2 regions of the Enterococcus sp. AZ128 genome follow, and region 2 is predicted to be linked to the other one. Evidence: predicted binding sites of a transcription regulator. Region 2 holds the regulator's gene; the other holds the start of a gene.
What was found. The regulator LexA, encoded in region 2, represses DNA repair genes until DNA is damaged. The targets are predictions, from matches to a motif close to CNAACANNTGTTNG.

Region 1: a site for LexA is predicted at 13,840-13,853, ahead of dinB (DNA polymerase IV). Genes of this name have one in related genera too.

The regions. Positions count from the first base shown of each region.
Region 1 is NZ_JBIORZ010000001.1:316,034-331,260, reverse strand. Features, by position in the region: gene IGI38_RS01485 (hypothetical protein) at 1-403, opposite strand, end outside; gene IGI38_RS01480 (MazG nucleotide pyrophosphohydrolase domain-containing protein) at 590-904, opposite strand; gene IGI38_RS01475 (TIGR00730 family Rossman fold protein) at 991-1,551, shown strand; gene dltD (D-alanyl-lipoteichoic acid biosynthesis protein DltD) at 1,604-2,869, opposite strand; gene dltC (D-alanine--poly(phosphoribitol) ligase subunit DltC) at 2,869-3,102, opposite strand; gene dltB (D-alanyl-lipoteichoic acid biosynthesis protein DltB) at 3,308-4,561, opposite strand; gene dltA (D-alanine--poly(phosphoribitol) ligase subunit DltA) at 4,561-6,072, opposite strand; gene IGI38_RS01450 (teichoic acid D-Ala incorporation-associated protein DltX) at 6,115-6,264, opposite strand; gene IGI38_RS01445 (FtsX-like permease family protein) at 6,560-8,569, opposite strand; gene IGI38_RS01440 (ABC transporter ATP-binding protein) at 8,559-9,326, opposite strand; gene nrdD (anaerobic ribonucleoside-triphosphate reductase) at 9,791-11,983, shown strand; gene nrdG (anaerobic ribonucleoside-triphosphate reductase activating protein) at 12,080-12,682, shown strand; gene dinB (DNA polymerase IV) at 12,674-13,795, opposite strand; gene IGI38_RS01420 (hypothetical protein) at 14,022-14,552, opposite strand.
Region 2 is NZ_JBIORZ010000001.1:1,225,240-1,240,466, forward strand. Features, by position in the region: gene IGI38_RS05965 (DnaD domain protein) at 1-673, opposite strand, end outside; gene IGI38_RS05970 (FAD-dependent oxidoreductase) at 784-2,127, opposite strand; gene tkt (transketolase) at 2,389-4,383, opposite strand; gene IGI38_RS05980 (DUF896 family protein) at 4,476-4,718, opposite strand; gene lexA (transcriptional repressor LexA) at 4,852-5,475, shown strand; gene IGI38_RS05990 (hypothetical protein) at 5,578-5,844, shown strand; gene IGI38_RS05995 (adenine phosphoribosyltransferase) at 6,013-6,525, opposite strand; gene recJ (single-stranded-DNA-specific exonuclease RecJ) at 6,540-8,819, opposite strand; gene IGI38_RS06005 (LapA family protein) at 8,910-9,338, opposite strand; gene IGI38_RS06010 (SDR family NAD(P)-dependent oxidoreductase) at 9,348-10,136, opposite strand; gene rnz (ribonuclease Z) at 10,165-11,097, opposite strand; gene IGI38_RS06020 (DUF1269 domain-containing protein) at 11,191-11,736, opposite strand; gene IGI38_RS06025 (winged helix-turn-helix domain-containing protein) at 11,902-12,636, opposite strand; gene obgE (GTPase ObgE) at 13,359-14,672, opposite strand; gene gap (type I glyceraldehyde-3-phosphate dehydrogenase) at 14,940-15,227, shown strand, end outside.

The DNA.
Region 1 (15,227 bases), 910 kb from region 2:
AATCAGGATGCTTCTGTTCCCCGCTGCCTGGAGCTTTTAGCAAATTATTGTAGGAGCGAGCTTCCGCGGAAAGACGTTGATACTCCTTTTTATCCTTATAAAGACGACCAATAACCTGTTTATCCCACTCGCCACTTTTGAAAAACCCCTTAAAATAAGGACAATAATGACGCAATCCATCACTTGGCTCCGCACTCATGAATACCTCACGGATAACCTCTTTCAAGTCCTCTGAAAACGAGAAATCACTCATGCTCAAGGCGCTTCTCAAGAGAATGACTACCGCGTACTCGATTACCGATGCGCAGTCTTTTGCTTCCGCAAAATAAGCCAACACTTTTTTTTCTAGGTTTTCCAATTTCATGCTGAGTAATCGTCTTTCGGTTAATTGCATCGTCGTCATAATTGTCCAATCTCCTTTTTCTGCTTAAAAATACGCTTTCATTTATTAAAAAAACAACGGATTTCTTAGTTTAGACATTCCTATTTTAGCGCTAAAATAACTAGAATACGAATTCATTTTTTTAAAATAAAATAAACTATCTAGTATTAATTACAAATTAAGAAAAAGAACAGCATTCGACCGTGATCAGTCGTAACGCTGCTCCAATTTATGTTTGTGAATCGTCATTATTTCCTGTAAAGAAATGCCATATTTATCGGCGATGATGAACAGATTATCTAGAACATCGCCTAGTTCCTCGGTTAAATTTTCAATTGATTTTGAATGATCGGAAGGTTTCTCATCTGGCCGGTCACGCCCGATTTCGATCGTTCGAATCGCTCGGCAAACCTCACCAACTTCCTCCGTTAGAAAATTTGATCGAATAAACGGATCATATTGATACCAATTTCTCTTTTTATAAAATTCCCCAATCCATTCTTGATACGTTTGTATATCCAAAAAAATCCCTCCATTTCATTTTCGCGAACATAAGTTCCTTCCATATGATATACTACTACCAATCGAAATGAAAGAGGGAACATATTTTGAATATCATCGTTTATTGTGGTGCCGGCAGCGGCAATGATCCAATCTATCAAAAGACAACGGAAAAATTTGGTGAATGGATCGCAGAAAAGAAACACACCCTAGTTTATGGCGGCGGGAAGGCTGGCTTAATGGGCACGATCGCGGATTCTGTACTGAGAAATCAGGGTAAAGCGATTGGGGTTATTCCCACCTTTTTAATAGAAAGAGAATTGGCCCATCCTAACTTAACAGAGATGCACGTCGTCCAATCCATGTCTGAAAGAAAGCAAAAGATGCTTGAACTAGGAGACGCATGCATTGCTTTGCCTGGCGGACCAGGGACATTGGAAGAGATCACAGAAATGATTTCTTGGGCGCGGGTCGGGCAAAATGCAAATCCTTGTGTCCTATTTAATGAAAAGGGCTTCTACGATCCATTGAAGAATCTATATGACAGTATGGTAAAAAATAATTTTCTAACTCAAGAAGATCGGAGTAAAACCCTATTTTCTAACTCATTATCTGAAATCGATCAATTCATAAATAACTACACACCGCCAGTGATCCGCAAGTATTAGACAAGAAAGCATCCGCAACGCCAGATTCCTGGTGATTTCGGATGCTTCTTTTCTATTTTATTTCCTCTGGATTCATTTCTTGCCATTCTTTGCTTAAAAAATACTGATTATTGATTTTATAGTTCTCTGCTCGCGACTTGCGATCTTTCAAGAATGGTGCGATCTTTTTATCCGCAGCCAACCAGCCCTTCCAGCCTAAATGAATCGTATCCTGCATAAAATAAGGGGTATTATCCTGATCGGTATAATCTGCGATAGTATTGAAGCCTTGTGAAGTCAATTGATATTTGATCTTTCCTGAGAACTGCTGCAGCATTTCTTTTGAAAGTCCAGTGAATTTTGCCCAACGGCCATTGACCGGTGGAATGATAAAGAGTACATCAGCATGTTCTTTTGCTAATTGGTCCAAGGCCAATTGGAAATCTGAAAATTCTGGTGAAAAACGGTAATCCCAATTTTTCTGTGAATCCGCAAAACGATCCATATGTGGTTTTATCCGTTGATGATAGAAACGTCGTTGAATCCCAAATTCATTTCCTTGGGTCGCCCGCTCACCTAAATGATTAGCTAAAGCATTCAGCTTCTGATCATTATATTCTGCCGGCAACTCTTTGGCTGCTTGATCGATAGCTCCTTGTTTACTGATCATGCCGATCGTACTGAATAATTCATCCTCACGCTCCAGCATGTTCAATTTTAATTTGCTGATAGTCACATCGTTTTTATCCGGTAATTTACCAGCCATCACTGCATCAAGCATTCGTTCTAGCCGCTCGTCTTTTTTCACCACTCCATAATGTGTCAAGCGCTGAGCCAAATATTTATCGCTGGCTTGAACTTTTTTCAGATTCAACAGCCAATTCAAGGTTTGTTCGGGGGAGTAATACGCATCAAAGTAATCCCGTTTGATCCCGTGTTTTACAAACCATTGAGGGGAAATAATAAAGACCACTTTTCGATCCTTCAAGTCGCTCCCCAGCGATTGCATCATCATAAATTGCGTTAATGATTGTGTTCCTGGTGCCCCCATTAAGAATGGCGTATACCCCCGATCATATTTTTCTGCTAAAACCGATGGGTGAAACGGACTGATCCTGCTCAATTCTGAGGAACCGAAGAACGGGACATAGTTATCGGTACTTAGAGCTTCTTTTGTGATACTGTTTCCTCGTAAAACATTTCCCGCCATCGAACTCGATGCAGCTTTGATCAGCTTTGGATCATTGCTGTTGATTTTGAACGGTGAAAAAAACAGAAAAACCAATAACACTGCCGCTAAAAGAATCGGCCCAAAGATACCGAAGAGTTTCTTTTTCATTAAGCCTGCAAGGCCTTCACTTGTTCAATGATTTTATTTGGCGTATTCCATTGAGCGCGGTCAAACTCTGAAACAGGAACCTGTACACCTAATTGTCCTTCGATCTCAACTAATAATTGAACCGTTGCTAAAGAATCCATCAACCCTTCTTCGAATAAATCAACTTCGGGATTCTCTCTCACTTCATCTGTTCCTGTGATATCTTCTAAAATACTAAATAATGTGTCTTCCATATTAATCGCTCCATTTCGTTTTTCAAATTTGTTATCTCATTTAAATAGTGACTAACTCATGTTTAAGAAATAATTTTTTTCGTACACATACCATCCAGCTAACTCATAACTAGGTATTCATTTTTCTTTTGGAAAAATGATTTTTATTTTCATCTCGCATACCATCCAGCTAAATAGTTCACGCTATATTTTTATTCCTAAAGCATTACATCAGCTTGAATTTTAGTAAACTGCTAAAAGCTGGACTGGCAAATATATTGTGGAACCATAATTTATCCAAAAAGCCTGAGAAGATCAAAAAGCTCAAGCAGACAGCGTTGAAGGTCAAGAAAATCGCCAACACGTGGGTAAATTTATTGGATGGAATTTGTTTCTTGTGTTTCTTTTTGAAACGCAGCCACGCGTCCGTCAAACAAATCAATGCGGCGTGGTAGAATCCGTATAAAATGTAATACCAAGTCAAGCCATGCCAGACACCCATGATCAGGAACAAAGCGAAGTAACCAACATTGGAAGCTACGATTCGGCTCTTGAAGGTCTTCTTTTTGATCAAGGTGAACATCAAACGCATATAGATATAGTCGCGGAACCAGAAGGACAAGGTCATGTGCCAACGATTCCAGAACTCTTTGATATTCCAAGATAAGAACGGTTTATTGAAGTTGGGCGGTGTTTCATACCCCATCAGCTTGCTGGTACCAACAGCGAATAAACTATAGCCGGCAAAGTCGAAGAAGAGGTACATACTATAGACATACATGTAACCGACTAAGCCCCATGAGATACCGCCATGGTGCATCGCCATCCGGTCAACAATCGGTAGTAATACTTGTCCAAAATAATACCCAATCACGAACTTATACAAGAATCCAAGGAAAATATCATGAACACCTGCACCTAATAGATCAACATATTTTTCCGGTGCTGGCGGTTCATTCAAATCCTTCTCAAACCGACGATAACGATCGATCGGACCTGAAGAGATCGTTGGAAAGAACAGCAAGAACTTGATATAGTTCAACGGACTATATTCCTTGATCATACCGTCGCGCATTTCCATGATGATCTGAACAGATTTAAAGGTTAGATAGGAGATTCCTAGAAAACCAAAAAGGGAATTTTGCCCATCCATGAACGGCGTTACTTTGACCAGAATCAACGGCACGATACTCAAAAATACCGCAAAGTAAAAGACACCGGCTTGATTTTTGTTCTTACGATAATGGTTGTAACACCAGACTAAAATACTCTGGAAGATCACGTAGCCGATCAATGCCAATCCTTGACGATAATCTTTTCCGCCAAAGGAGATGTAGAGAAAGAACAATGTGATCAATGATTGATACCAACCAATTCGTTTTCCGCGAATCAATAAACTTAAAATTAATGGCAGCAACGTCACAACTAAAATAATAAAATATATGGGTGACGCATAAGGCACCATGTGCGGAATCAGCATCAACTATTCACCTCGCTGATTAATCTCTTACGGTCAATCTTCCCGTTAGCTGTCAACGGTAATTGATCGACATAGACAAATTTTTGCGGAACCATGTATTCCATGACCCCTTCTGCCAATTCTTCTTTGATAGCTTTTGTCAGCTGATAGGCCTTTTCAAAGTCATTGTCATTGGCGACAACATAAGCGACTAATTGTTGAACCTTATGCTCTTGATATTTCGGAACGACCATCGCCTGTTTCACGTAAGAAACGTTTTCTAAATGATGATCAATATCTTCCAATTCGATCCGAAAACCATGCAGCTTCACTTGGAAATCAATCCGTCCTTCGTAAAGCAGCAGACCGTCTTCCTGCAAACGTCCGGCATCGCCAGTACGATAAGCTGGAACGCCCTCAATTTCGAAAAAGGCGGCAGCCGTTTTTTCCGGATTGTGCAGGTAGCCTTTTGAAACGCTTGGACCCTTAATAATGATCTCCCCTGCTTCGCCAACGGCTGCTGGTCGATCCTCATCAAAGATTAAGACTTCAGTATCTTCTTTGATATAGCCGATCGGTACACGGTCATATTTCGCTAAGAGCTCTTCCGTCACTTCAATTTGCGTCATCGCAACAGTTGCTTCTGTCGGTCCATAGGTGTTTAAAACTTTCGCATTTGGAAAGCGCCGCAATAATTCTTCTGCCGTCTTACGAGGAAGCTCTTCTCCACAGAATTGAAAAATCTTCAGTGAAGGGACATGCTCACCATCAAAGGTCTTTTCCATCAAACAAATATCCATAAAGGATGGTGTTGATACCCAGACTTCCAGAGCTAGGTTCGGCAGAAAGCTGAATAATTTCTTGAAATCATTGATGATGTTTTTTTCCATTGGAACTAATGTCCCGCCGCTGCAAAGCGCTGGATAAATACTCATGACAGATAGATCAAATGAATATGGCGCTTGCGATAAGAACCGCATCCCCGACTCGATCCCAAAAGCTTTCAGATCCCAATTGGTAAAGCTCAGCAGATTTTTATGACTGATTTGCACACCTTTCGGAACACCAGTCGTTCCAGAAGTAAAGATGATATAAAACGTTTCATCCTCTGTGACTGGCTGTAGCTCTCCCAGTAGTTGTTCTGTCTCAAAAATTTCTGCAAGTTCCGCCGGCGTCACGACTGGAACCTCAGCAGTGATTTCTTTAGGCCATGGCAAAATGCTTACAATAAGTGCCGGCTGAGCGACCTCCAAAATCAATTGAATCCGATCCAGTGGTGTATTCGACTCGATCGGGATATACGCATGGCCGCTTTTCGCCGCTCCTAAGAAACTGGCGATCATTTCAAATTCCAATTCGCCAAACACAACGATCGGTGCTTTGGCTAGGGTATGTTGATTTAAGTAGTACGCCAAATTATCTGACCACTGACGTAATGTTTGATAACTGAATGTTTCTGTTTCTGATTGGTAAGCAATGGCTTCAGGCTGTTCACTAGACCAGCGATCGATTGCTGTGATGATATTTTTCATAATTGTCCCCCCGTTCGTTCCAAAACATTCTATTTTACTTCACTAGAATTCGTTATAAATAAAATTCCCGCCTTGAATACTCTTGTAATGGTATAAGTAAATTAGAATCAAAAGGACGGCAAAGTAGAAAATCGTCTTTCCAATAAAACTTAACCAATAACGAGTAGTCGGACGTTTCAAATATTCCTTCATCTAATCGTCCTCTCCTTTTTCTTTTGTGATAATTATAGAACGTTGACAAAAATCTACCATTTGATTCTCTTACATATACCGCTTTCAAACGAACAGTTTTGTCACATGCTTGACAATTGTTTTAATAGTCTTCTTTCAAATAGGATAGAAGAGCTGATATGACTGCCTTTTACTATACCAATTTATAAATGATTCTTTCCTGACTCTAAAAAAACTGTCCATTCTCCTGAATAAAAATGAGCATAAAAAAAGAGGCTGTGACAAAAATCTTGTCACAGACTCTTTCCCAATAATTTTACAGAAGCTTTTTCTGATAGACGCAGGAAATCCAATAAAAGAGCGCATAAACCACTAACATCAATCCGCAAAACAGATACACAAACCAATAGTCCGCATTCTTAGCAATATGGGAAATGACCGAGAGGGCCAGCATGCTGTGGATCAAGGCTAGGATGGCAGGAATGAAAAAGACGACACGATTCTCTCGTTTAATTTCTTGATAAATCGTTTTGTCAGGAATCCCCATCTGCCGCAACAACGCGTACTTCTTTCGTTTCTGCTTAAATTCTGAGAGCTGACGAAGCGTCACCATACTGGCCGTCGCAACAATGAATGTCGTTGTTACAAAAGTCACTACGAATAGAACCAGCCCCATACTGCTGCGCGACATTCGATAGACTTCTTGATGAGAAGTATATTCTGAACGATAGATCGTCGAACCCTCTTTCTTTGGTCCTTCTCCCTCAGTGATGTCACCAATAATTTGCTGATTCTTCCAAGCGAGTTCATAATGGATCGGAAAATCCCAATCCCCCTTCAATTCTTTACGAATCAATCTGTTTAGTTTTTCTTCATTTTGATGCTTCACATCAACCACTTCAACGGTATAGACAAGACCCGGTGTTTCATTGAACAACGCATCTGAAACGACGATCATCCCAGTCCCATAGCGCATGTTAGTATCTCCAAAAAAGTTTGGATGTGTCTCTTGAACAGTCAAGTTCCGCTCTTTCAAATAAATGATCTTGCTGTAATGTGTATAATCATTTAAATAGCGCTGGTATGAACTCAAAACCACTGTCGAATTCGCTGACTTCAAATGAATATCCTTCAACGTAGGATTCGTCTTTTGAAACGCTTGATAATCAGAAAGAGAAACCATATCCATAATTTCCGGCTGTGAATTAACCCCTTCACCAGAGATTTCGACACTTTGTTTCGCCGGTACTGCTTTAAAATTAAGCGACTGCCGTTGATAAGGTATGCTAGTTAGTTTTGGCGCGAGCTTCTCATAACTTTCTCGGGTAATCATCAAAGACGCTGGAGCAATTTCATTCACTGAACGCATTTGTAATGAAACAAGCGCGGCCATTCCGCCTAAAATCGCTAATGCCAAGCCCAAAGCAACGGTGATAGATCCAAAAAAACGCCACTCGCTAAACAATCGCAGCTGCCATTCACTGCGAGACAGCATACCGAGATTTTTATTCAAACGCTTAGGCCGGTAAGAATTATACCAACGCAACGTATAGGCAAAAAATAAATAACTGCCGATCACACATAGTAGAAAAATAATTCCCATCAGCAAGATATTTCCTTCAATCAATCCGAAATGATTGCTCACTTTGCGGGCAAAAACAATATACGCTACGGCCATTCCCCAACCACTCAGCAATAACAGTGCACCAATAGCGCCCAAGATCTTCTTCCATAAGCTCACCTTCATTGCTTGGATCTTACGCAAATGAAGCTTTTTTAAATGGGAAAATTTATATCCCGATACTAGCCATAAAATCTGAAAAGAGACCACCGCAAGAATGAATAGCACCACTAGACCCGTGGCGACAATCGCATCGGTTGAAAAGAAGAAATGAACTTGCAGCGGCAGGTCCATTGCCTTAACCAAAATCATGCTGAACAGTTTGGACAGCAAAACCCCCAATCCGATCCCTGTTACAAAAGAAAAAATTCCGATAAAGAAAATCTCTAAAATAAACCAGAGACAGATCTGGTAGTAATTCAAGCCGTATAGATGAAAGATACTAATATCCTTGCGCCGATTTTCAATAAAGAAGCGATTGGTATTCGCCATAAAGAAAAGCAATATCAAAACAACCGCAAAACTGCCGAACCCCAGCATCCCTACCAATTGGGTGTTTTTACCAGCACTGCGAATCAAAGGCTGTTCATAGGTCATCGCAGTAAAAGAGTAATACACCATTACCGCGAAAATCAGACTGAAGAAAAAGATCAAATAGTTCGATAATTGTTTTTTGAAGCCTCGCCAAATGATTCTAATCAGCATTGGCTTTCCCACCCCCGCCGATCGTTGCTTGCATGTCGATTACTTTTTCAAAGAAGTCCTTGCGGGAAGAACGGCGAACGATCTCAGAAAAGAATCGCCCATCTTTGATAAACAAGACCCGATTGCAATAACTTGCGGTATAGGGATCATGAGTCACCATTAAAATCGTCGTCTCTTCATGAAGATTGACCTCATCTAAATAATTTAGAAATTCCGAAGCGGCTTTTGAATCCAAAGACCCCGTCGGCTCATCAGCGAATAAGACCAAAGGCTTGCTGATAAGTGCTCTAGCTGCCGCGGTCCGCTGCTGCTGACCTACTGAAATTTCTTCTGGATATCGTTCCAGAATATGATCGATCTTGAGAATTCTCGTTAGACGAAGGACCCGTTCCTCAATCTCATCATTTGAAAGCTTACTAACCGTCAGTGGCAAGATAATATTGTCCTTAACGGTCAAGCTATCGATCAAATTAAAATCTTGAAAGATAAACCCTAGTTTTTCTCGCCGGAAATCCGTCAATCGACTCTCCCGCATCTGTGTGATATCCGCTCCAGCGATCTTGACGGAGCCCATTGTTGGTAATAAAATCGTCGACAAAATATTCATTAAGGTCGTTTTACCAGCCCCGCTCGGTCCCATGATGCCAACAAACTCGCCCTTTTCTACCGTAAAATTCAAATCATTTAAAACACTCACTTTATTATTTCGTGTACCGTAACTTTTACTAAGATGTTGGACATTGATGATTTTTTCCATTGGTTACCCTCCTAGCTCTAATTTAGAGGAATTATTTTTAAGTTGAAAACTAAATTGATTCAGGCAAGCATACCATGCCCTTCAGCCTTTATCCTTTAGTTCTGTTCCATTTCATTCAATTCATACGTAAAAAACAAAAAAATTAAGCTAAAAGTATCAGACTGAAATCTATTTGTAACATCTAATTTTTTTCTTTTATGGTATCATATTTGAGGTGGATTCTTATGTGAAACGTCCTTCAATAATCTTACAATTTCTTCACTTTTTCGGAAAAATATTTTTCAGTTATTTTATCTTATTTGGAAGCTTGTCCTTATCAGCTTTCTTTTATCTTTCAGTAAACAAACACACTATATATGGTGTGTTTTTTTTTTTACCCAAAAATTTATACCATATATCGTTGCAACTGCGTAAGAAATACTATATGATTGATAATGAACTTTAAAGGAAATGGAGTGCTTGCAATGATGGAAATCCACACAAAAGATTCGTTGATCAACGAATATCAGCCGTCGCTAAAAAATATTAAGGTCGTAAAACGTGATGGTCGTCACACAGCATTTGATGATCAAAAAATTTATGATGCCTTAATCAAAGCAGAAACAAAAATCAAAGGATCCGTTGACCCACTGGCTCATGAACGCATCCAGTCAATTGTTGAACGAGTAGATGGAGAAATTTCAGAGCGTTTTACTAGTGATATCAAAATCTATGAAATCCAAAACATTGTGGAACATATCTTATTAGAACACAACGAATATGAATTGGCTGAGGAATATATCAATTACCGGACACATCGTGATTTCCAACGCAGCAAAGCAACCGATATCAACTTTACCATCGGCAAATTGATCAATAAGGATCAAACTGTCGTTAATGAAAATGCGAACAAAGATAGTGATGTCTTTAACACACAACGTGATTTGACGGCTGGGATCGTCGGTAAATCGATCGGTTTAAAAATGCTGCCGCCTCACGTGGCGAATGCTCACCAAAAAGGCGATATCCATTATCACGATTTGGACTATCATCCCTATACACCGATGACTAACTGCTGTTTGATTGACTTCAAAGGCATGTTGAACAACGGCTTCAAAATCGGGAATGCGGAAGTCGAAAGTCCTAAATCAATCCAAACAGCAACTGCTCAAATCTCTCAAATCATTGCCAACGTGGCATCCAGCCAATATGGCGGCTGTTCAGCAGACCGTACTGATGAGCTGTTAGCTCCTTTTGCGCGCCTAAATTACGACAAACACTTAAAAGACGCTGAAGAATGGATCGAAACTCCTGAGAAACAGAAAGCTTTTGCAAAACAAAAAACACGCAAAGATATTTACGATGCCATGCAAAGTTTGGAATATGAGATCAATACCTTATTTACTTCAAACGGGCAAACACCATTCACTTCGCTAGGCTTCGGTCTGGGAACAGATTGGTTTGAACGCGAAATTCAAAAAGCGATCTTACAGATTCGCATCGAAGGATTAGGTAGTGAAAAACGTACAGCCATCTTCCCTAAACTCATCTTTACTTTGCGTCGCGGGACGAACTTAGAACCAAACGATCCCAACTACGACATTAAAGAATTGGCTTTGGAATGTGCGACAAAACGGATGTATCCGGATATCTTGAACTACGATAAATTGATCGAACTAACAGGGAGTTTCAAAGTGCCTATGGGCTGCCGTTCATTCTTACAAGGCTGGAAAAATGAGCAAGGCGAAGAAGTCAATGCCGGTCGGATGAACCTTGGCGTTGTTACTTTGAACTTACCGCGAATCGCGTTAGAGTCTGGCGGCAATAAAGACAAATTCTGGTCATTATTGGAAGAGCGTCTGCAGATCGCAAAAGACGCTTTGGTCTTCCGGATCGACCGTTGTAAAGAAGCCACACCTGCAAATGCACCAATTCTTTATCAATACGGTGCTTTCGGCAAACGATTAAAACGGACGGACGCAGTCAACGAACTATTCAAAAACAAACGGGCAACTATTTCTCTAGGCTATATCGGCCTTTACGAAGTCGCTAGCGTCTTTTATGGCGGTGAATGGGAAGATACTCCCGAAGCAAAAGAATTCACTTTAGACATTATGAAAGACTTGAAGGAACACGCAGATGCTTGGGGCAATGAATACGGCTATCACTTCAGTGTGTACTCAACACCAAGTGAAAGCTTGACGGACCGCTTCTGTCGTTTGGATACTGAACGTTTCGGTATCGTTGAGAACATTACAGACAAAGACTACTATACGAATAGTTTCCATTACGATGTTCGTAAAAATCCAACACCATTCGAAAAATTAGACTTTGAAAAAGACTATCCGAAATATTGTTCCGGCGGCTTCATTCATTACTGTGAATACCCTGTCCTACAGCAAAATCCAAAATCATTAGAAGCTGTTTGGAACTATGGGTATGACCGCATCGCTTATCTCGGAACCAATACACCGATCGATCACTGCTACGAATGTGGTTTCGAAGGCGACTTCAAACCAACTAAACGCGGCTTTGAATGTCCGCAATGCGGCAATCACGATCCAAAATCATGTGACGTAGTAAAACGGACTTGCGGCTACCTAGGCAACCCTCAAGCACGCCCAATGGTTCACGGTCGTCATGAAGAAATCGCATCCCGCGTAAAACACATGAAATAAAAAAATGAGCAGATAGCCCATTTTGTAAAAACAGAAATACGATTGACAGGGACGGCGCTCTTTGCCGCTCCCTGTTTTACTTGAAAGGTGAAAAATATGCGTAATCCCAAACCAAAAGAATGGCTAGCCAGCGAATTAAGCCAACAATATATCGCTGATTACAAGGCCTTCAACTTTGTCGATGGTGAAGGCGTCCGCAACAGTCTCTATGTCAGCGGCTGCCCATTTGCCTGTGAAGGCTGCTTCAACGCTGCTTCGCAAAATTTTCATTACGGCAAACCCTTCACACAAGAATTAGAAGATCAGCTGATCGCTGATACAGCTCTCGACTACGTACAAGGCATTACTCTCTTAGGCGGTGAGCCGTTCCTAAATACTCAAGTCTGCTTGAGGGTGATTGATCGAATTCGTGCCGAGTTCGGCGACACGAAAGATATTTGGTCTTGGAGCGGTTATACGTTCGAAGAGCTGCTGCAAGACAGTGAGGATAAATTGGAAATGCTGAGCAAGATCGATATCCTAGTTGACGGCCGCTTTGATATTTCAAAGAAAAACCTGATGCTGCAATTCCGCGGCAGTTTTAATCAGCGGATCATCGATGTCAAAAAATCGTTAGCACAAGGTGAAGTGGTCATCTGGGAAAAGCTTCATGACTCAGAGAAAGCTTTTGAACAAATTAAAAAGAGCGAACTAATTTGATCGCTCTTCCCACAATGGCAACACAATATTTTCATAAGCAACGGGATCTAGATTGGTCAAGGTAATACCGACTAATCGGATCCCTTTTTCTACGCCGCCGATTTCTTCCCAAATCAAGCTCGCTTGAGAAAACAATTCTTCTTTTTTTTCTATGTAATAAGGCAATGTCACACGGCGTGTCACCGTTGTGTAATCCGCATAGCGAATCTTGACCACCACCGTTTTGCCATGACGCTGCACCCGTTTCAACGAGCCCTCAACTTTTTCTGCCAACTGCCGCAACTGGCTTAATACCTCATCCTCTGTTGATAGCGGACGTCCGTAGGTATGCTCTTTGCCGACAGATTTCCGCTCGCGAGTGATGCTGACTGGTGAATCATGAATTCCCCGCACCTTCCGATACAAAGAATAACCCATCTTGCCAAATTCTTGGATCAAAAACATTTCACTCTTCTCGTATAAATCTGCTCCTGTAAAAATCCCCAATTCATTCATTTTTGGTACAGTCTTTTTACCTACCCCATGGAACTTTTCAATCGGCAATCGTTTCAAAAAGAAAACCGCCTCTTCAGGTGAAATAACCGTCATACCTTGTGGTTTTTGATAATCAGAAGCCAGCTTTGCCAAAAATTTGTTGTAGCTGACACCAGCAGAACAGGTCAGCTGAAGTTCCTGCCAAATATCCTGCTGTATCATCCGAGCAATCTTGATCGCTGAACGAGACTCAATCTTATTTTCCGTTACATCAAGGTATGCTTCATCGATGGAGACCGGCTCAATAATATCCGTATAGCGTCGAAAAATCTCTCGTACCTGTTTTGAGACTGCACTATATTTTTCATGATCACCAGGTTTAAAAATCGCCTGCGGACATAATTCAAATGCTTTTTGCGCACTCATGGCTGAATGAATACCATAGACTCGCGCCTTGTAATTCGCTGTAGTCACCACGCCTTTACCGCCAGTATCAGAAGGATGGCGAGCAATCACCAATGGATGCTTCGCCAGTTCTGGATCATCTCGCTCTTCAACGGAAGCAAAAAAAGCATCCATGTCCATATGAATAATTTTTCGCGATGTGTCGTTCTTCAATGGAAAAACCAACTCAGCCATTCTGCTCTCCTCCTTCCAGCAATACTTTCTCTACTCATTATAACCGAACGTCTGTTCACAGACAATTAATCATGCTGAACGCATCAGAAATTTAAGAAGCTATCTTAAATTGTAACAATAGAACGATAATTAATTCATCTATAGTGTTTCTTTTCGTGCACGTATCTGTTTACTAACCTGTTGATGCAGGGAAAAAAGCTAAAAAAAAATAGACAGTATAGACTGTCTATCGTTCAATCAGATTTACTTTTCGGATCATCAGCTTATCAGCTGAACCTCGTTGAAATTCCTGAGGTTCCCCAAAAATTTCAGCGTAAATGACCTTGTTATGCTCACGACGACGCAGCTGGTAGATAATTTTCCCCGTATCTTCCAGTTCCTTCATCATTTCCGTCACACCGCCAAAACCGGTTTTTTTCGTAATGAAGCCAGTCGCTACCATCCGTTCGTCTAAATACCGAGCGGAAATAACTGACCCTTTTGCTAATGTCGTTCTCAATGCAGTCGCCAATTCTTCTAATTCCTCTGGGACTGGTAATTCACGTTCCACTGGTTGATAAAGAGTATCTCGTAAAGTATTTAATTCCTCCACCAATGCTTCGTACTGTTCTTTGGTAAGCATCACTCCAGCAATTTTTTCACGGTTAAAGATATAAACCCCGGTCTCTGCTTTACGAGCTTGAGCAAAAACATCCATTGGTGATTTTTTTACTTCCGTAATCGAAGATGTCGGAACATCTAATTTTCGCAATCCCACTCTGCTCTCCTCCTAATTCCTATTAATGTATTTATTTTTTCTTTTAGAAAAAATAAGGTTGATGTTCATGCCGTATACCATTCCACTATACACTTTTATCGTTATATCACTTTATTATGAAGATTGCTTCTTCACAATACCTTACTGGAAAAAGTGGAACTGGCATCCTAATTCCTATTAATGTATTTATTTTTTCCTTTAGAAAAAATAAGGTTGATGTTCATGCCGTATACCATTCCACTATAAACTTTTATCGTTATATCACTTTATTATGAAGATTGCTTCTTCACAATACCTTACTGGAAAAAGTGGAACTGGCATCCTAATTCCTATTAATGTATTTATTTTTTCTTTTAGAAAAAATAAGTTTGATGTTCATGCCGTATACCATTCCACTATACACTTTTATTGTTATATCACTTTATTATGAAGATTACTTCTTCACAATACCTTACTGGAAAAAGTGGAACTGGCATCCTAATTCCTATTCATGTATTTATTTTTTCTAGAGACATTGAGTTTGATGTTCATCTTGCATATCAACGATACAGTCTTCGCCATAACTATGCGAGCCTATAATTAATTTTAAATTATTTATAGGTTAACTTTCGCAAAATATACGGATAGGAGCGTTTTCCCGAACTTCCTGCAATAAGAGCTAGAACGGATGATCGC
Region 2 (15,227 bases):
AAGAAACTTTCGGAAGTTCTTCTGTCTGCTTTTGTTCTTCTTTTTGTAACAAGATTTGTTTCCGGCGTCGTTGCTCTTCCTCTACTTGAGCCTTCGAACGGATATTTTTCTTTTCCCAACTTTGCAAGACCGTTTCGATATATTTAAAGTTATACGCTTGATTTAATACTGCCTCCTGCAAGGCTAATTCAATCAACGCTGGAGAATAATGATCCTCATTCAGCCAATAGCCGATTTTTTGGTATTCGATCGGTGATAAAGGGCGCCCGAATTCCTGTTCAAAAGAACGTAACATTTTCTTTTGTGCGGCTAAATCATTTTTTTCTTCTGTCTCAAAACGTTCTTGCTCTTTTAAAACAGCCAATTTATCAAAAGCTGGCAATAAATTATAACGGTCGCTTTGTCTTCCATGCTCGTCCATTTCTGTTTCAAGCGTGACAAACGTTTTTTCAACAAGATTATTTAACGATTCATAAACTTTTTCGGTCGTCTCGCCCATATTTTTAGCAATCCTTGTCAAATCAGGAAAATTATCTCCTGCTTGATGAGCAGCGTAAAGTTGCAACCATAGCATGAATTCAATGGTATTCAAACCAAGTTTTGTATAATTTTGTAATAGCAGGTTTGAAATTGTCGTCTCTCCGCCTGCTAAATAATCATTTAATGAAATCATTTAAAATCCTCCATTCCCATTTCAGTTTACACTAAAAAAACAGGAAGTCCAATCCTAGTAAATAGGATTTCATAAACAAAAAACAGGAAGGTCTCCCTTCCTGCCTCGCGTTATTCAGCCTCAGCTAAAGCCGCTTGAGCTAAGATATTCAAGTAGTTCCATGGACGGTCAAAATGAGGTTGGAAGAAGAAATCCTGTAACGCCAAATCTTCCAAGGTCATACCGTTTTGGATCGCTATTGATAATGTATTAGCCGATTGTGTAATATCATATTTTGAAAGGAATTGTGCTCCTAAAATTTTATTAGTCCCTTTTTCTGATACGATTTCCATCAAGACTTTTTCTGTCGTAGGCATAAATTCTGGACGATAATTGTCTTCGATCACTGTTACATTTGCATCAATACCATTTAGAGCGGCACTTTCTTTAGTTAAACCCGTTGAGCCGATTGTCCAACCAAATAAGTATAGTCCTGAAGTGCCTTGTGTACCACGATATTTCATTTTTTGTTCAACCAAGTTTTGCCCGACCAGCATTCCTTGACGAACGGCATTAGTCGCTAATGGGATATATTGATCTTTTCCAGTTGGATTATAATGAACAACAGTCGAATCACCTGCAGAGAAAATATCCGGATTGCTGGATTGCATGTATTCATTCACTTTGATCGCACCGCTTGGCAGCATATCAACCTTATCTTTTAGTAAATCAGTGTTAGGTCGGAATCCAACACAAAGAATTACCATATCAGCATCGAATTCTTTACTAGCAGTTACTACCTTAGTTACAGTACCAGTTTCATCTGCAACAAACTCATTAACATTTTCTCCTAATGCCAAAGTGACACCGCGATCAACTAATTCTTTTTCTAATAGACTCGTAAATGGTTCATCCAAGTATTTATTCAAAATTCTTGGTAACCCGTCAATCAATGTCACTTCTTTACCAGATTCAGCAAACGCTTCAACTAACTCAATTCCGATATAACCTCCGCCAACAACAACAACTTTTTTCGCATCTTTCGCTTGTTCAATAATGACATTTGCTTGATTATAGTTTTTACATAGCAAAACATTTTTTGATTCGATTCCTTTGATTGGAGGAATGATTGGCCAAGAACCAGTTGTTACTACTAACTTATCGTAATCAATAGTTTTTTCTTCATTTGTCTTTAAATCTTTTGCTGTTACTTTTTTTGCATCTGTATCAATGTTTGTTACATCGTGTTCCATGTTCACTTTTGCACCTAGAGAAGCAAGTTCTTCCGGATTTGAATAGAATAAACCAGCAGGATCCTTAACCACTCCTCCTACATATAAAGCGATTCCACAAGATAAGAAAGAAATGTTGTCGTTACGTTCAAAGACTGTCACCTCTGCATCTGGGTGGTTTGCTAAAATATTTTTAACGGCTGCGGTACCGGCATGTGTACATCCTACTACTACTACTTTCATTGTTGTCCCTCTTTCTTTCAATCATTTTTTGTTTGCAATCTTTTGCACAAGGATAGTATAACAGAATTCAAATTCTGTCTAAATATATTTGCTCACAGATAAACATTAAAATTTTTAAAATAGAGAATTTGTAAGCGAAATTAGATTAAACAGTTCAATTAAAACAAGATATGAAACTTTTTCATAGTGTTTCACTGGTTTAAGCATAAAAAAAGTTGAGAAGACAATTCTTCTCAACTTTCCTAGTTAAATCAATGATAATTATAATTCGTTAAAAGTGTTTACTACATTTTCGACAGTAAAGCCAAACTGTTCTAAAACATAGTCTCCAGGAGCTGATGCACCGAAGTGGTCAATCCCGATCATTTTACCTTCTGAACCGATATAGCGTTCCCAGCCAAATGGAGAAGCTGCTTCAACTGCTACACGTTTTGTTACTGCTTTTGGAAGGACAGATTCTTTGTAAGCTTCATCTTGCGCTTCAAATAAATCAAAGCTTGGAAGAGAAACAACAGAAACGTCTTTTCCTTGCGCTTTTAATTCTTTTTGTGCTTGCACAGCCAAATTCACTTCAGAACCTGTTGCAATCAAGATACCTTCTGGAGTATCTGATTCAGCTTTGGAGATTACGTAACCACCTTTAGCAACACCTTCTTTAGCCGTATCTTTACTATTTGGTAAGACTGGCAAGTTTTGACGACTTAAGACTAAAATCGTTGGTTTGTTAGTTGTTTCCAACGCCTGAATCCATGCTGCAGAAGTTTCGTTACCATCAGCTGGGCGAATCACTTGGACATTTGGCATACAGCGAACGCTCGCTAATTGTTCAATAGGTTCATGGGTTGGGCCATCTTCGCCAACCGCCACTGAATCGTGTGTTAACACGTAGACAACTGGTAGATTTTGAATTGCTGACATACGAACAGCTGGACGTAAATAATCAGTAAATACGAAGAAGGTTCCGCCATAAACGCGTGTTCCACCATGTAAGTGAATCCCATTCATCGCACTAGCCATTGCAAATTCACGAACACCAAACCAAATATTGCGTCCTTCATAAGAACCAGGTTGGAATTCTGCTTCACCAGCAATCGTAGTATTGTTTGAACCAGATAAATCAGCTGATCCACCCCAAATATTTGGAACAGATTTAGCGATTGCTTGGATCGCATCTTTGCTTGATACACGACTTGCCTGTGCTGTACCTTCTTCATAAACAGGCAAAGATTCTTCCCATTTTTCAGGTAATTCGCCAGCAAATGCTGTTTTGAATTGTTTAGCTAATTCAGGATGAGCTTTTTCATAGTTTGCAAACATTGCATCCCAGTCAGCTTCCGTTTTAGCGCCTTTATCGTTAATCTCTTCTTTGAATCGCTTCGCCACTTCATCTGGTACAGTGAAATCAGGATATTCCCATCCGTAAACAGTTTTTGCAGCATCAATTCCATCCTGACCAATTGGTGCACCGTGAACTGCTGAAGTACCTTCTTTTGGTGAACCGAATCCAATAACTGTTTTGATTTCAATTAATGTTGGTTTGTCAGTTTCAGCTTTTGCTTCATCGATTGCTTTAGAAATTGCATCTAGGTCATTACCATCTTTAACTAAAATATGCTGCCAGCCATATGCTTCATAACGAGCGCCAACATTTTCAGTGAAAGCCTTAGATGTTGGTCCATCTAAAGAGATATCATTTGAATCGTATAAAACAATCAATTTACCAAGCTTCATGTGACCAGCCATTGAACTAGCTTCACCGGAAACACCTTCCATTAAGTCGCCGTCTCCACATAATGCATAAGTGTAATGATCCATTACCTTGAAACTATCGCGGTTATACGTCGCTGATAAATGGGCTTCAGCCATTGCCATTCCAACAGAAGTTGAAATACCTTGACCTAAAGGACCTGAAGTTGCTTCAACACCATCTGTATGATGAAATTCTGGATGTCCTGGTGTTTTACTTTCCCATTGACGGAAATTTTTCAAATCATCAATCGTTACTTGATAACCTGCAAGATGCAGTAAACTGTACAGCATTGCTGAACCATGACCAGCTGATAAAATAAAGCGGTCGCGGTTAGGCCAGTTTAATGAAGTAGCCGGATTAACATTCAAATGTTTTGTCCATAATGCATAAGCCATTGGAGCAGCACCCATTGGTAACCCGGGATGACCTGAGTTTGCTTTTTGGATTGCCTCAATACTTAATGTTCTGATTGTGTTTACACCTAGTTGATCGATTTTGTCGAACAAATTACTTCCTCCTTTTTGGTCATAAATACTTTAATTACAGATTCATTGTAACCGATTTATTTTGACTTTTCAATCACTTACCAGCAAAAGATTTACTTTCTATTATGTAAGCCTTTTTTCTTTTGAATCTTTTTCAGTTTTTCTGGTGTGACGTCTTTGCCTTCTGGATCAACGACCTTCATTCCTTCAATATGATGGCGCATGCCGCTGCGAAATGAAGAGATATACTCTTCTCGCAAAACCTTCTGTTCATGTGCTTCTGCATCCGTCAAACCAATCGTTTTCTTTTTTTTAGCTAATTCGTTGATTCGTGCAATTGTTTCATCGTTAATCATCTTTAGCACCTCTTTTCCCATACCAATTATACATAAAAATAAATAAGTTGAAAACACAAACAAATGCGAACGCTTGTTTGATTTGTTCTAATAACTATGCTACACTAAAAAAAAACGAAAGAAGGTGCGGGCATTGGCAAAAAGAACGGAAACGAAACAATTGGAAGTTTTACGTTTCATTCATGAACGCGTTGAACATAAAGGGTATCCACCCACTGTTAGAGAAATTGGAGAAGCTGTGAATCTTTCATCTACTTCTACAGTTCATGGCCATCTATCCAGATTAGAAAAAAAGGGGTGGATTCAGCGCGATCCCACGAAGCCAAGAGCAATAGAATTAACCATCACTGGTTTAGAAAAAATCGGCGCGACTCCGCAAGTCATTCCCATGCTCGGTGTTGTTACGGCCGGTGAACCAATTCTAGCAGTTGAAGAGGCTTCAGACTTCTTCCCTGTTCCGCCAGATCTATCAAGTGAAGATGGTAGTTTGTTCATGTTGACGATTCGTGGCGAAAGTATGATTAATGCAGGAATCTATGATGGGGATCATGTCATTGTGAGGAAGCAGTCTACGGCGACGAACGGTGAGATTGTGATTGCGATGACTGATGAGAACGAAGCGACTTGTAAAAGATTTTATCGCGAATCCGATCATATTCGCTTGCAACCAGAAAATGATGAGTTAGCACCACTTATTTTCGATAATGTTTCCATTCTTGGAAAAGTTGTCGGATTGTATCGTAACCACATTTATTAATCGGAATTTACTTCCGATTATTTTTTTCTTTACAAAACGAACAAACATTCGTATAATAGATATACAAACACACGTTCGCGTATTTATTAGGAGTGATTATTGATGAAAGCAGTAAGAAGATTTGGTTTAATTATCGCTGTGCTGTTACTAGGTTTATTGATTGGCAAGTTAGGTTCTTTAGCTACGATCGTCATTTTTTCTGGTTTGTTCCTTGTTTGGTTTATGTTGTGGGATGAACGCAAATATGCACAACATTATGCTGAGCATCAATTTGATGAAGAAGACATTGAAGAAGAACACTACTATAAAGAACCAGCCGAAGATTTCTATTATGTGACTTATGATCATCATTATCACAAATCAGCTTAATCTCAACTCTCAGCTGCTAGACTTTTTCTAGCAGCTTTTTTTATCACTATTTCTTAAGCGAATAATAGGATGGTGATTGATATAGCTATTTTGAAATTACTTAGAAAATGGCAACCTCCCACTCTACCATAAAAAAAAAGAAGCTGGAGAATTTTCTCCTGCTTCTTTTTAATAATCCATTAAAGTTAAAATATCATACCCTTGGATTTTATCACGTCCATGTAACTCTTCCAGTTCAATCAAAAAGGCACACCCAACCACAATACCACCAAGTTTTTCGACTAATTCTATTGTCGCTTTAATTGTTCCGCCAGTGGCCAATAAATCATCGGTAATCAACACTCGTTGTCCTGGTTGAATAGCATCACTATGAATTGTCAATGTATCAGTACCATACTCTTTTTCATATTCAACTTCGATTACTTCACGAGGTAATTTACCTGGTTTGCGGACTGGCGCAAAACCTAAACCTAATTCAAAAGCAACTGGGCACCCTACGATAAATCCACGTGCTTCAGGTCCGACTACCATGTCGATTTGCTTTTCTTCTGCATAGCTCACAATTTGTTTTGTTGCTTCACGATACGCTTCACCATCAGCCATAAGCGGTGAGATATCACGGAAAACTATTCCTTCTTTTGGATAGTCTGGGATACTTGCAATATAATCTTTCAAATTCATTTCGGTTGTTCCTCCTAGCTTTTCAGCCAATTTCTAATAGTTTGAATATCATTCATTAATAAAAATTCTTCGCTATCAATTCGAGCCAAGCGTTTTTGATAAATTTCGCTTTCGTCAAAAGCTCGAGTTTGCGGAGACTCGACCATTTGTAAAACGCCGTCGTTTATTGTAACAAATTTTAGTTCAGAAAACACGTGAATCATAAATACTAATAATTTTTCTGGAATTCTTAAATAATTTGAAACGATTTTTAGCTTAAAGCGAATGTCCACACGCGACTGCTTCATAAAGAATTGATAAAGCTTAGTAAATTGTTCACGACTCGGCACCCCATTCAGATAGGCTTCATCCGAGCTATGAAGATAAAGATAAATTCGTTCAAAATTTCCTTCGATTGAAATTTCTTTAAGCAGTTCTTTTTGATCAGGGCAATCAAGTACGACTAATTGCTCATAGTTAGCCCAATTAATACTTCTATCATATAGAGCAATCGACTGTTGAAGCTCTTCAGCAAAAAAGGTTTGACTGTTTGATTGAAATGCTAGGTAAAGCGTTTTTCCATATTCGATTTTCTGATTCCATGTATACTTTGCACGCCGATCAATCACTTGTAGCCCATCAGAAACAAAATCAATTAAACGTAATTGAACTTTTTTCTGACCGTTCCATTCATTGATTTCTAAATCGCCTACAAACTGTGTATCTGGTTGCTGAATTTCTTCGCCCTCTTCGCCGAAACCAAAACCAATGGCATCTAACTGGCTATCATCATTCTTCAATGAGAATTTAACATGTTGCTGATCACTGCCGATTCGTTTAAAAAAACCAACATTCCCATCTACTAAAAAGTGCGGTACTGGATTATCTGTTCCAAATGGAGCTAGTTTTTTTATTTCCTCAACCAATTTTAGATCTATTTTAGGTAATGCCAATGACTCATCGATTACTAGAGTTGAGCCCATAGACAAATCAATCTGTTCTGTAGCAATATAATCGTTCATCATTTTTCGTAAAGTATCAATATTTTCTGCAGGCATAGTTACCCCAACAGCTGCTGCATGCCCGCCAAAATGAGTAAACTCTGATCTCATTGTGTTTAACATTCCATATAAATCTAATGCTTCAATACTTCGTCCAGAACCTTTAGCTACACCATTCTCATCGATAGATAAAACAATCGTTGGTCGTCCCGTCTTTTTCAAAATATTTCCTGCAACAATTCCCAAAACGCCTGGATTCCAACCCATTGCCGCAATCAAATGAACTGAATCTTCAGTATTGACTAACGCTTGCGCCTCAGCTGTTGTTTCTTGAACTATCCGCTTACGTTCATCATTGACTTTATTAAGTTTATCAGCAAGATTTTGCGCAATAGTATCATCGAATGTCGTCATTAATTCCACTGCTGGATTTGGGTCTCCTAAACGACCTATAGCATTTAGGCGGGGCCCTAAGCCAAAGCCAATACTTGTCTCATCAACTTTTTGCGGATCAACAGAACTGACTTTGAACAGCTCTAATAATCCTAAACGTTGCGTTTGTTTGATAGCTTGCAGTCCAAGCTTAACAAGATTGCGATTTTCACCTGTCATTGAAACTAAATCCGCAACGGTCCCGATTGTTGCCAAATCCAGCATTTCTAAAGGAACCTCTTCCAAAAGTGCGGTTGCCAGCTTGAAAGCTACTCCAGCCCCCGCTAGCTCACCAAAAGGATAATGCCCATCTGGATGACGAGGATGGATAATGCAATAAGCATCCGGTAAAATCGGTGGCATTTCGTGATGATCTGTAACGATTACATCAACGCCTTGTGAATTGGCAAAGTCAATTGCCTCATTACCTGCAACACCATTGTCGACAGTAATAATCAATTGGCTACCTTCGTTAATTTTTTCAGCAAAGAGCTCCTTATTTGGACCATAACCATGAATAAAACGATTTGGTAATACATAATGCACATCGGCCCCTAACATTTCTAAGGTCTCCAACATGATGGAAGTACTAGTAATTCCATCCGCATCATAATCACCATAAACTAAAATCCGTTGGCCTTCTACGATAGCCGATTGAATCCGGTCCACTGCCTTGTCCATGTCGTACATTAAGAACGGGTCATGCAAATCATCAATATTCGCCTTCATTAGCTGCGAAAATTCCTCTAAGGTATGTATATTCCGATTCCATATAAGTTCAGCAAAAGTTTCACTGTATCCTTGATTCATCATTTCTGTTTTAAATGTTTCATCAACAGGTGTAGTGTCTCTAAACTGCCAATCGAAACTTGATTTTTTCACTGTATCACTTCCCAACCGTATTAGTATAGCAAAAAAGAATCGGACAAGAAAGAGAAGAAGACCTTAGTTTTTCAACTAAAGTCTTCATTACTAATCATAATAATCAATCGGATGATTAACTTTGTTCTCTATTTGCGAGCTTTCTTTTGCCGCTAGCGCCTTATCTTTTTCTTTAAGAAGACTTTCATAATTGGCCTTCAACACCGCAATCTCATTTTCTTTTTCTCGTTTAAAAGCCGCCTTTTCATCCGTCAACTTTTGCTCATTGTTACTTTCGTAACTTTGGATTGTTTCTTTTAGCTGTTTGATTTCTTTGCGTTGATGGAAAAGTGTCGCTCCAGATGTCAGAAAAACAACCAGTGCCCCTATAAGAGCCGAGCCGATGATTACTAAAACAAGTGAAAGGTAGAATTTCTTGATCAAGAAATTGACTGGGACTTCTTGGCTATTGGAAAGCGCAAAAATCACTATCAGCAAGACTAAAATAAATCCTAAAAAGACTTTCCATTGCTTTTTCATTTTACCTTCCTACTTCCTATTGAATAATCCGCCGGCCAAAAAATCTCCAATATGCGGAAATAACCCATAAAAACGACTTGCACCTTCCATGATGAAAGGACGATTAATTTCACGAGTCGGTTTCCCAACCTTGTTAATAATTGTTTTAGCTAACTTGTGAGGATCTAGTACGATTCCACCTAAGTTTTCAAGGTAACTTCCGCTAGGATCAGCTTTATCAAAGAATTCAGTCGCGATTGGTCCTGGATTAATGGTGGTCACATAAACATTTTCCGGACGCAACTCTAAACGCAGAGCATTAGAAAAACCAAGCACCGCAAATTTCGTCGCTGAATAAATAGTAGATTTTGGCGTAGCCATTTTACCAGCCATTGATGCGACGTTAAAAATGTGCCCATTTTTGTTATTGACCATCGATATTGCAATTTTTTGTGTAAAATACATCATACCTAAAACATTAACATTAAACATATTTTTCACAACATCTAAATCGAAATCTACAAAATTATCAAATAAACCAAAACCAGCATTGTTTACTAGTACGTCTACTTTGCCAACTTCATTTTCGATTTTTTCTATCACAGATTCCACGCTGTCAGGGTCAGCAATATCTAATTGAAAAGCAAAGGCTTCTTTTCCGCTTAATTCACTGCAGTGATCCTTTACTTGTCCAATCAGGTTGATTCGACGAGCACAAGTAACAACAATTGCTCCACGTTTAGCAGCTTCGTAACAAATCTGTTCTCCTAAACCGGCAGATCCACCCGTGACAACGACAACTTTATCTGTTAGATCCATTAGGTTCCCTTCTTTCCTTGAGCTATCTTTAATTCTTTAATGATAATGGAATATCAACGACATCAAAATCTTTTGCTATTTGAGTATTAGGAAAAATCTCTTTCGCTTCTTCCTCTAATTCTCTTGCTTCTTTTGCAAGATATCTTGCTGAAATATGCGTTAATAGTAATTTTTTTGCCTGGGCCTCTTCAGCGATCGTTGCTGCTTGTTGTGTCGTAGAATGGAAATAGGACCAAGCTAGTTTTTCTTCATTTTTGTTAAAAGTACTTTCATGTACAATCACGTCGCTGTCTTTAGCAAAATGAATAGACTCCTTTTTAAACCGTGTATCTCCAAATATTGTCACAACTCTGCCTTTTTTACTTTCACCTACGAAGTCTTTTCCGTCAATTACACGTCCGTCCGACAGTGTAACTATTTGCCCTTGCTTTAATTTACCGTACACTGGGCCAGTTGGTATACCAAGTTTAGCCAATTTTTCAACCTGCAGCATCCCCTCGTGATCTGCTTCTGTTATCCGAAAGCCATAGCTCTCGATACCATGATCTAACAGCATGCATTCAACAGTAAACTGTTGATCTTTAAAAACAATTCCTTCGTTCAGCTCAACAAACTGTAACGGGTAAGTTAGATGAGTCTTTGTTACTTGCAATGAGGTTCGTACGTAGTTTTCCAAACCAACAGGGCCGTAAATGATAATCGGCTCTTCTCCGCCTTGAAAAGAACGACTGCTTAATAAACCTGGTAATCCAAATATATGATCTCCATGTAAATGCGAAATAAAAATTTTCTCAATTTTCCGTGGTTTAATATTTGTTCGCAATATTTGCATTTGAGTTCCTTCACCACAATCAAATAACCAGATTGCATTACGTTCATCTAATAACTTTAGTGCAAGACTACTGACATTTCGATGTTTCGCAGGGACGCCTGCGCCAGTTCCTAAAAATTCTAGTTCCATAATTCTCCTGACTTTCTATCAAATTAATATTATTTTAGAAGAAAGTCTTGCTTTGCGCAATCTAAATAAAGGAAATCTTATCCTCTATATTGGTTACTCTTCTGAGCCGTCGTTACTTTCTGGTTTGTCTTTAGAAGTTTTTGCTAGCTCCTGTGCTTTCTTCACATCCGCTTCAACATCCTCATACTCTAGGCGCGTGATTTCTCCACCTAGTTCCATCATAATTAATTGATTCAATGGACGATTATCATCTTCTTCAGCAATCAACAGTAACGCGGTATCTCCTTCACCGATTTTATCAATAAGAAATTCAAAAACACCTGTAGCATCTCGGACTTCTTTTGCATCTTGTGTTGCACCAATCATTCCTCCGGTAAACCAACCTAACAAAATACCTATCGGACCACCTAAAATGCCTACCATCATACCGATCAATCCACCTGTTGAACTTTTATTGCTGCCAGTAAAATCTAAAAAGTCTTCAATTTCAAATTTGTGTTCGCCGTCATCTGAATGATGGACAATGGCCATTTGCTCCCCTTTAAAAGCTTTGTTCATATGAAGGCGTTTTGCTTTAGAAAAGGCTTCATAAGCTTTTGATTCTACATCAAAATTCATAATTATCACTCGTTTTTCCATCTAAAATCGCTCCTTTATTCATTTAACATTAGTTTAGCAATAAATGGAGATTTTGGAAAACAGAACGAGTTTAGCTGTCATAAAAATATTATGTTAACTAATTGAGGGAACAAAAAACTGCAGACAGCATCCATTAAATGGACTTTGTCTACAGTCTGACTTGAATTAATTACCCGTTTTAATTTCCTCCATAATTCGATCATCCACAATATAATGATCAAAAAATACTTTTGATAACTGGTATCCTTCGCCCCAATTTGTACGAATGACATCGTATTCGATACCATCAATTTTCAACTTGTTACGAAGATGTTTAATGATAGTTGACAGACGTGTCATATGACTTGCAGAATCACTGTCGCCCCATATCTTGATTGCTAAATCGTTACGACTAATTGGTGCTTCTTTAGTAGAAATCAATGTACTTAACATCTCACGTTCAGAACGCGTTAAATTCCATAATGGAATTGGACGTTTTTCTCGATCATTTTCACCATGCTGATTTCTCATACCAAAACCGATTGAATAAACAGATTCCTTCAAGGTTTTTTCAGCAAGCTTCTCTCTTAACCCGCTAAGTGTCTCGTCTTCAATTAACCATTCGTCAACACCTTGTAGTTCCCAGTCTGTTTTCTCTTCTTTTTGCGGCATACGATCTGTTTCTCTAATGATAGTGAATTTTTCACCAACTTCTTCAAGAATAATAGTTAATTCTTGATCAGAAATGGTTTCGCTAACGATTAATACATCAAAAAAGCTCATAACTTCTAATGGTACTTGCTTTGCTTGAAGCATCGTTAGTAATTTTGCTGAACTCAAAACTTCAATGTTTAATCGTTGCAGCTTTTCAACTAAAGGTCTCTCAACTAAGATATTGTGTGTTAAAATTAATACTTGCATCACATTATTCCCCTTTTTTATTATTAAAAATAAGCCTCCGACAAATTGCACTAGGAAAGTTTTATTAATTAACAATATAATTATTACTTCTTACAATGTTAGTTTACACCGTCAAACTCTCCAGCGCTACCAAAAAGCTTATAATTCACTACTCACAATTAGAATTATTGATAAAATTTTTGGGTTAAAAAAACTTTTCTTAGATAAAATAATTCAATTGTCATTTTTAAACAACACTTTTTTCGATGATTCATAAAAATTCAGAACATATAACGCACGTAATCTCTTATTAAGTTTTATTAACAAAATAGATTCTTTTCGTCTGAAACAATCGTTTTCATCGTTGTATAAACAACTATTACTATTTTGATGAACAGTCTACTCTCAGATATTTTAAATGAAATACTACTTCATTCTTAAAAAAACAATCGATATTACTTACTAAACATATCATTAAAAAAATATCGATATTTTTTTCAATAAATAACAACCATTAGTTCTTGATAAATTTGGTTTTTGTTTTTTTAACTGTTCAAAATTCTTCAATCAAAATTTTCTCTTAAAAATAAATTAATAAACAACGATACCTTTTGAGCTTTTTTTTGAAAAATACTACCATTATTGACGGTTAAAAACACTTTCCATTCACTTTCAATACACAAAAAGAGTACTGCAAAATCACTTGCAGTACTCTTAAAAATTAATAATGAGTTTAAACCTTATTAATCCACGAATTCAAATTCGAATTTGTCAATGCGCACAATATCTCCATCTTTCGCTCCACGAGCACGTAACGCTTCATCTACTCCCATCGAACGCAACTGGCGCGCGAATCGATTAACTGTTTCATCATGATCAAAATTTGTCATTTTGAAAAGTTTTTCCAATTTTTCGCCACTTAGCACCCAAGTAGCATCGGGCTCACGAGTTATTGTGAACTCAGGCTCGCTTGACTCGAATCCGTAATTAACAGTGTCCTCTTCTATTTCTTCGTCATACAACAAGAATTCTGGTGTAACTTCTAATAAGTCAGCAGTTGCATTCAACAAATTATCCAATCCTTGCTTTGTTATCGCTGAAATCGCAAAGACTGGAATGTCATCTGCAAATTCATCTTCCTTATCTTTCTTCAATTGTTCTTTGAATTTTTTTAAGTTTTCTTCAGCATTTGGCATGTCCATTTTATTAGCCACAATAAGTTGAGGTCGTTCCAATAAACGTAAGTTATGTGAAGCTAGTTCCTTATTGATTGCTTGATAATCTTCATAAGGCTCTCTGCCTTCCATCCCGCTCATGTCAATTACATGCAAAATGACACGGGTCCGCTCAATATGACGTAAAAATTGTGTACCTAGTCCGACACCCTGCGATGCACCTTCTATCAGACCAGGCAGATCTGCAGCTGCAAAACTGCGCCCATCACTGGTCGTTACCATTCCTAAGTTAGGAACAAGCGTTGTAAAATGATACGCACCAATTTTCGGACGTGCAGAAGAAATCACTGAAAGAATTGTTGACTTTCCAACAGAAGGGAAACCAACTAATCCAACATCAGCTAAAACTTTCAATTCTAATTCAATATTTCGTTCTTGACCCGGTTCACCGTTTTCAGCTAACTCAGGTGCAGGGTTTCTTGGTGACGCAAAACGGGTGTTACCGCGACCACCGCGACCACCGTGAGCTACGATTAATTCTTGACCGTTTTCAATTAAATCGCCAATTAATGCTCCAGTGTCAGCATCACGTACTGTTGTACCAGGCGGAACGCTCACATAAGTATCATCGGCCCCGCGTCCGTGCATTCCTTTACTCATTCCGTTTTCCCCCGGAGTAGCTCTAAAATGACGGTTGAAACGGAAATCCATCAAAGTACGCAATCCTTCATCAACAACTAAAACAACATCGCCGCCGCGACCACCATCACCCCCGGCTGGTCCGCCGTCTGGTACGTACTTTTCTCGGCGAAAAGCAACCATTCCGTCGCCGCCCTTACCAGCTTTGACATCGATCGTTACTTGATCTAAAAACATGGACATTTCGGTGTCCTCCTTATCCATTATTCTAATGACTACTGAATCTCCACACTAAACAAAGTCTTGTTTATTGTAGCTAGAATAGCTGAAAAAGTCCATTCTTATTGATAGAAGCTTAAAAATTTTTTCGTTTTTTCTTCTATAATTATCATCCATGACTCTTTATTTTTCCGCAAGATGTATCTTTTGACAAAAAAAATGATGCGTTGCACAATAAAAAATGTAAGACATCAAGCTTTGCTTGATATAAAAAAGGAGGAACTTTTGGTTATGACAGTAAAAGTAGGTATTAATGGATTTGGACGTATCGGTCGTTTAGCTTTCCGTCGGATTAAAGAAGTATCTGACGATATAGAAGTAGTAGCAATCAACGACTTAACAAGTCCCACAATGTTGGCGCAATTATTACAATTTGATTCAACCCATGGCACGTACCCTGGCACAGTTACTGCGACAGAAGATTCAATTGTTGTTGATGGCGAAAAAACGCGTGTATATGCAGAACCAGACGCAAGCAAGATCCCTTGGGTAAAAGAAAACGGTGTAGACATCGTGCTT